DNA from 2 places in the Streptomyces sp. ADMS genome. Region 1 is predicted to be linked to the other one. Evidence: riboswitches for the same ligand, from Rfam matches in the RefSeq annotation. Region 1 holds a riboswitch; the other holds the start of a gene.

Region 1 (3,403 bases):
TTCGATGAACTCTCGGTAACCGATGTTACCGACGGTTACTACTGGCGGGTATCAACCGCCGGCGACGGCCGGGATGATCGACACGCCCGCACCGTCCGGCGTCGCCGTCTCCAGCCCCTGCTCGAAGCGGACGTCGTCGTCGTTGACGTACACGTTGACGAACCGGCGCAGCTTGCCCTGGTCGTCGAGCACCCGGGCGGCGATCCCCGTGTGGTTCCTCTCCAGGTCGGCGATGACCTCGGCGAGGGTCCCGCCCTCGGCGGTCACCTCGGCCTGCCCGCCGGTGTAGGTGCGCAGGATGGTGGGGATGCGGACGGAAACGCTCATGACTTTCGACCTCCGGTCGGGTGGCGCGCCCCACAGGGGCGCGGGGGGACTGCGCGACCAGCCCCTACCGGCCCGCAGACGAACAACTACCTCTTACGCGAGTCCGGCCTCGTGGAACGAATCGAGGTTGGGACGAATGGTCGCGGTGAGCCCCGTCCCGGCCACCGCGTCCAGCGTCTTGAGGCCGTCCCCGGTGTTCAGCACGACGGTCGTGAGGGCCGGGTCGAGCAGACCGTTCTCGATCAGCTTCTTCGTGACACCCACGGTCACGCCACCGGCCGTCTCCGCGAAAATGCCTTCCGTACGCGCGAGCAGCTTGATCGCGTCGACCACCTGCTCGTCGGTCACGTCCTCCACGGCCCCACCGGTGCGCCGGGCGATGTCCAGCACGTACGGCCCGTCCGCCGGGTTGCCGATCGCCAGCGACTTGGCGATGGTGTCGGGCTTCTGCGGCCGTACGACGTCGTGGCCGGCCTTGTAGGCCACGGACACCGGCGAGCAGCCCTCCGCCTGGGCGCCGAAGATCTTGTACGGCTTGTCCTCGACGAGCCCGAGCTTGATCAGCTCCTGGAGGCCCTTGTCGATCTTCGTGAGCTGCGACCCGGAGGCGATGGGCACGACGAGCTGGTCGGGGAGCTGCCAGCCGAGCTGCTCGCAGATCTCGTACGCCAGGGTCTTGCTGCCCTCCGCGTAGTACGGGCGCAGGTTGACGTTGACGAAGCCCCAGCCCTCGCCGGCCGGGTCGCCGATCAGCTCGGAGCAGAAGCGGTTCACGTCGTCGTAGTTTCCCTCGATGCCGACGAGGTCTCCGCCGTACACCGCGGCCATGACGACCTTGCCCTGCTCCAGGTCGTGCGGGATGAACACGCAGGAGCGGAAACCGGCCCGGGCGGCGGCGGCGCCGACGGCACCGGCCAGGTTGCCCGTGGAGGAGCAGGAGAGAGTGGTGAAGTCGAAGGCGCGGGCGGCCTCGATGGCCTGGGCGACGACCCGGTCCTTGAAGGAGTGCGTCGGGTTGCCGGAGTCGTCCTTGACGAAGAGCTTGCCGACGTCGACACCCAGCTCGCGGGCGAGGTTGTCGGCCTGGACGAGCTTGGTCCAGCCGGGGTTGATGTTCGGCTTCTCGGCGACGTTCGCGGGGACGGGCAGGAGGGGCGCGTAGCGCCAGATGTTCGCGGGTCCCGCTTCGATGCGCTTGCGGAGTTCCTCGGTGTCGTACGAGGAGAAGTCGTAGGCGATCTCCAGCGGGCCGAAACACTCCTCGCAGGCGAACACCGGACCGAGAGGGACACGGTGACCGCATTCGCGGCAGGAGAGCGCGGCGGCGGGGCCGAGATCGACAGGGGTGACGGAGCCGGTAGTGGTGCTCTCGACAGTTTGCGCAGCCATGGAGGCGAGGCCCTTTCTCCTCATCTTCCTCACGACGCATCTCGCCGTGAGACGGATTTGGCACCTTCCCGAGCCGGCAGCCTCGCCACATGACATGCGACAAGACCGGCTGGAGGGTTGCCGGGGCTTCATCGGGCCGTATCCCTCTGCCCCTCTGGATGAGCGGTATGAAGTTGTGAACGCTGACGGCCTCGGACATGTGATGGTCATCCGCGTTGTTCAAGACTGTAACCGAAGGCTTGGATGGTGGAGGAAGCCGTCCGAACCGCGAGATGCAGATCACGCGCTTCCCATGAGAAAGCAAGGGAGAGCCGCACGTGCTGGAAGACGTCGAGCGCTGGCTGAGCACGCGCTCCTGGTCCGTTGACGACCGCCCGCTGAAGAAGATCGTCGCCGCGAAGCGTTCCTCGAACGCCACGGTGAGTGTCGTCCTGCCCGCGCTCAACGAGGAGGAGACGGTCGGCGAGATCGTCGCCGTCATCCGCCGTGACCTGATGCTGAAGGTCCCGCTCGTCGACGAGATCGTCGTCATCGACTCGGGATCGACCGACCGCACCTCCGAGGTGGCCGCCGCGGCGGGCGCCCGGGTCGTGCACCGCGACGACATACTGCCGCGCATCCCGGCCGCGCCGGGCAAGGGCGAGGTGCTGTGGCGCTCGCTCCTGGTCACCAGCGGGGACATCGTCTGTTTCATCGACGCCGACCTGAAGGAGTTCTCGTCGGACTTCGTCTCCGGGATCGTGGGCCCCCTGCTCACGGACCCGGGTGTCGACCTCGTCAAGGCGATGTACGACCGCCCGCTCGGTCAGGCGGCCGGCCAGGGCGGCCGGGTCACCGAACTGATGGCCCGCCCCCTCCTCAACATGCACTGGCCGCAGCTGGCCGGCTTCGTCCAGCCGCTCGGCGGCGAGTACGCGGCCCGCCGCTCGCTCCTCGAACAGCTCCCGTTCCCCGTCGGCTACGGCGTGGAGCTGGGCATGCTGATCGACGCCCTGCACCTGGTGGGCCTGGACGCGCTGGCCCAGGTCGACGTGGGCGTGCGCAGGCACCGCCACCAGGACGGCCAGGCCCTGGGCCGGATGTCCGCCGCGATCTACCGCACCGCCCAGCTCAGGCTGGCCCGGGGCCATCTGATCCGCCCCTCGCTCACCCAGTTCGAGCGCGGAGAGGACGGTTTCGAGCCGCGCACGTACTCGGTGGACACGGAGGAACGCCCGCCGATGGCGGACATCGCGGAGTACGCGACACGCCGGGTCGCTTGAGCACGTTCGCCGCGCGGCAAGGACTTCTGCCACGCGGCGTCAACGTGTGCGCCACGCCGTATGGGCGCGTGACGCCAGAGCACCTCGTATACCGTCGCATCGTACGTTTGAGCGCAGCGGCGACGGGCTAGGTTGAGGCTTGTGACTCCGCTCCCTGCCCGAAGGAAGGGGCTTCCAATCCGAGGATTGCGGTCCAGCCCGAACCGATCCCGTATGGGACAAAAGGAAAAATAGCGCGGGCAAGGGAATCGGGTGAGGTGTATGGCTTCCACGATGGGCGACTACCGGGTACTGGTCGCGTCCAACCGCGGTCCGGTCACGTACGAGGTTCGCGAGGACGGCTCGCTGCACGCCCGGCGCGGCGGCGGCGGGCTGGTCTCCGGCCTGTCGGCGATCGGACCCGACGCGGACGCCCTGTGGGTCTG
Region 2 (3,403 bases), on a different contig from region 1:
GCGCTGGACAGCGTGAGCGAGGTCTTCTCCGTCACCGGTACGTACGACTTGATCGCGATGGTCCGCGTCAAGGCCCACGAGGACCTGGCCGAGATCATCCCGGGCAGCATCAGCAGGATCCCGGGGGTGGAGGCGACGGACACACACGTGGCGTTCCGGACGTACTCCCAGCACGACCTGGAGGCGGCGTTCGCGATCGGCCTGGACAGCTGACCGATTCGGCCTCTCCGGCGCCTGAGGAGCCGGGGTCCGGGGGCTGAGCCCCCGGGATGGGACGGGTGGGGACGGCGGGGCGATCAAACCGCCGGAACGCACCGCCCGTCCTCGGTCCGGTACTGCCACCGCGCCCCGTCCCGCACAAGCTCCTTCACCGCACCCACGAACCGCTCGACGTGCTCGTCGGGGGTCCCGGCACCGAAGCTCACACGGATGGCGTTGAGCGACTTCTCTCCGGGGGCGGTTTCGGGGGCGCCGCACTCCCCCTGAGTCTGCGGGTCACTGCCCAGCAGGGTCCGCACCAGCGGGTGGGCGCAGAACAACCCGTCCCGCACCCCGATCCCGTACTCCGCGGAAAGCGCCGCGGCGAAGTGCGAGCTGTTCCAGCCCTCGACGACGAACGAGATGACGCCGACGCGCGGCGCCTCGTCGCCGAACAGGGAGAGAACCCTGACCTCGGGCACCTCGGCCAGCCCCGCCCGCACGATGTCGATCAGGTGCTGCTCCCGGGCGACCAGCGACTCGAAGCCGGCCTCCGCGAGGGCCCTGCAGGCGGCGGCGATCGAGTAGGCGCCGATGACGTTCGGCGACCCGGCCTCGTGCCGGGCGGCGGTGTCGTGCCACTCCACGTCCACTCCCCCGTCCGTGCGCCGCGTGACCTTGCGGCTGGCGCCGCCACCGGCGAGGTACGGGCCGGCGGCGCGCAGCCAGTCGGCGCGTCCGGCGAGGACGCCGGAACCGAAGGGCGCGTACAGCTTGTGGCCGGAGAAGGCGACCCAGTCGACGTCCAGGTCCTGCACGGAGACCGGGTGGTGCGGGGCCAGCTGGGCGGCGTCCAGGACGATCCGGGCGCCGTGCGCGTGGGCGGTGGCGGCCAGCTCCCGTACGGGCCACAGCTCGCCGGTGACGTTCGAGGCGCCGGTGACGCAGACGAGGGCCGGGCCCTGGCCCTCCTGAATGGATGCGGTGCGGGCGGCGAGGGCCTCTTGGAGGGTGGCCACCGCCTGCTGGGGGGTGCGCGGGGCGTCGAGGTAGGTGACCTGGGCGTTCTGCCAGGGCAGCAGCGAGGCGTGGTGCTCGGTCTCGAAGACGAAGACCTGGCAGCCGTCGGGGAGGGCGGCGGCGAGGAGGTTGAGGGAGTCGGTGGTGGACCGCGTGAAGATCAGCTGGTCGTCGGCGCGGCAGTCCAGGAACTCGGTGACCGTCCTGCGAGCGTTCTCGAAGAGGTCCGTCGACAGCTGGGAGAGGTAGCCGGCGCCCCGGTGCACGCTGCCGTAGTAGGGCGCGTACGCGGCCACGTCGTCCCAGACCCGCTGGAGCGCGGGGGCGCTGGCGGCGTAGTCGAGCGCCGCGTAGGTGACTTCGCCGCCGGTGACGAGCGGGACGGTGACGTCACGGCCCAGAACGGACAGCGGCCCCGAAATGTCACGGCAGACAGCCTGGCCGGCGGCAACGGTGGAGACAGACATGACGAACTCCCGTGAGAGGCAAGGGGAATCACTGTGCGAGCGGACATGGCTCAGCACAGGAAAAGGACGAAAGGGGTGCGCGGAGGCGGGGCTCGGCAGCCCTATCGCATTCGCTTGCTCACGGAAGACTCCCTCGAACGACCAGGACCCCTGGTTTCGAGAGGGGCCCGCGCTTGCCGTGAGCCTTGCTGCTCACGGCCTGGTCTTCATCCCGGGGCACCCCGCCACGGACGGAGGGTTGCCGGACAGTCGGCCGGGGCCTCATGACTGTCACTCATGACCTGGTACAGAACGTACGTGAAGTGATCGACGCCCCGCAACCCGTGTCCGGATCGCGGGACGTCCCTCAGCCGGAGACCGCTACGCGTTGCTGGCCGCCGCCCACCGCTCCAGCGTCCGCTTCGCCGCTCCGGAGTCGACGGATTCGGCGGCCTTCTCCATCCCGGCGCCGATCTGCTCGGCCAGTGCGCCCTGTCCCGGGTCCAGCGCCACCAGCGCCGCCGCCGAGTTGAGCAGCACGGCATCCCGTACGGGCCCCGTCTCGCCGTCCAGCAGCCGCCGCGCGACCGCCGCGTTGAAGGACGCGTCACCGCCGCGCAGGGCCTCCACCGGGACCAGTTCGATACCGACGTCGCGCGGGTCGAAGGTCTCCTCCGTCACCTTGCCGTCCCGGACGACCCACACCCGGGACGTGGCGGTGATCGTCAGTTCGTCGAGGCCGTCGTCGCCCCGGAACACCAGGGAGGAGTTGCCGCGTTCGGCGAAGACCCCGGCGACGATGGGCGCCATCCGGGGGTCTGCGACACCGACCGCCTGCGCCCTGACCCTGGCCGGGTTGGTCAGCGGGCCGAGGATGTTGAAGACCGTACGGATGCCCAACTGGCCGCGTGCGGCGCCCACATGACGCATCGCCGGATGGAACTTGGCCGCGAAGCAGAAGGTGATCCCGGCCTCCTCGGCCACCTCGGCCACCCGCTTCGGCGTCAGCTCCAGATTGACCCCGAGCTGTCCCAGCACGTCCGAGGCGCCGGAGGCCGAGGAGGCCGCCCGGTTGCCGTGCTTGACGACCTTGGCGCCCGTACCGGCGATGACGATCGCCGACATGGTGGAGATGTTCACGGTGTTCGCGCCGTCGCCGCCGGTGCCGACGATGTCGACGGTCGGCCCCGGCACCTCGATCACATTGGCGTGCTCGTACATCGCCTCGACGAACCCGGAGATCTCCTCGACGGTCTCGCCCTTGGCCCGCAGCGCCACCACGAATCCGGCGATCTGCGCGTCGGTCGCCTCACCGCGCATGATGAGGTTCATCGCCCAGGCGGTGTCGGCCGCGCTCAGGTCGTGGCCGTCGAGCAGACCGTTCAGCACGCGGGGCCAGGAACGGACCGCCGCGGTGTCGCCTCCGGCGGGGTTCACAGCGCTCATATGCCGCTCCTGGATCAGTCCCTGTGGGACTCCTAGTGGGAATAGGGACACCCTATCCAGCCCGGGGGCACGGTCGAAGGGCCCCGTCCGAGGTGCGGACGAGGCCCTTCGACCGTGTGTGGCGAAGCTGGGTGATCAGTGGTGGCCGTGGCCGCTCGTGATCTCCTTGTACTCCTCGGCGGTGGGCTTGGCGATCTGGCTGTCCTCGCCGTAGTACGACTTGCTGAGCTTGGCGCGCAGCTTCTCGGTGCCCTTCACCTTGCGCTCGACACCGTTCTCGTCGACCGTCGCGC

What was found. Region 1 has a riboswitch for S-adenosylmethionine ahead of thrC (threonine synthase). Riboswitches for the same ligand answer to the same signal wherever they lie in the genome.
Region 2: another riboswitch for S-adenosylmethionine. It lies ahead of RB628_RS16130 (aminotransferase class V-fold PLP-dependent enzyme); the one in region 1 lies ahead of thrC (threonine synthase).

The regions. Positions count from the first base shown of each region.
Region 1 covers NZ_JAVFVX010000069.1:8,658-12,060, reverse strand. Annotated here, with positions in the region: gene RB628_RS26495 (MoaD/ThiS family protein) at 52-327, opposite strand; gene thrC (threonine synthase) at 421-1,716, opposite strand; SAM riboswitch class I at 1,734-1,881, opposite strand; gene RB628_RS26485 (glucosyl-3-phosphoglycerate synthase) at 2,034-2,978, shown strand; gene RB628_RS26480 (trehalose-6-phosphate synthase) at 3,240-3,403, shown strand, end outside.
Region 2 covers NZ_JAVFVX010000031.1:48,047-51,449, forward strand. Annotated here, with positions in the region: gene RB628_RS16125 (Lrp/AsnC ligand binding domain-containing protein) at 1-213, shown strand, start outside; gene RB628_RS16130 (aminotransferase class V-fold PLP-dependent enzyme) at 297-1,685, opposite strand; SAM riboswitch class IV at 1,850-1,967, opposite strand; gene trpD (anthranilate phosphoribosyltransferase) at 2,046-3,110, opposite strand; gene RB628_RS16140 (ubiquinol-cytochrome c reductase cytochrome b subunit) at 3,246-3,403, opposite strand, start outside.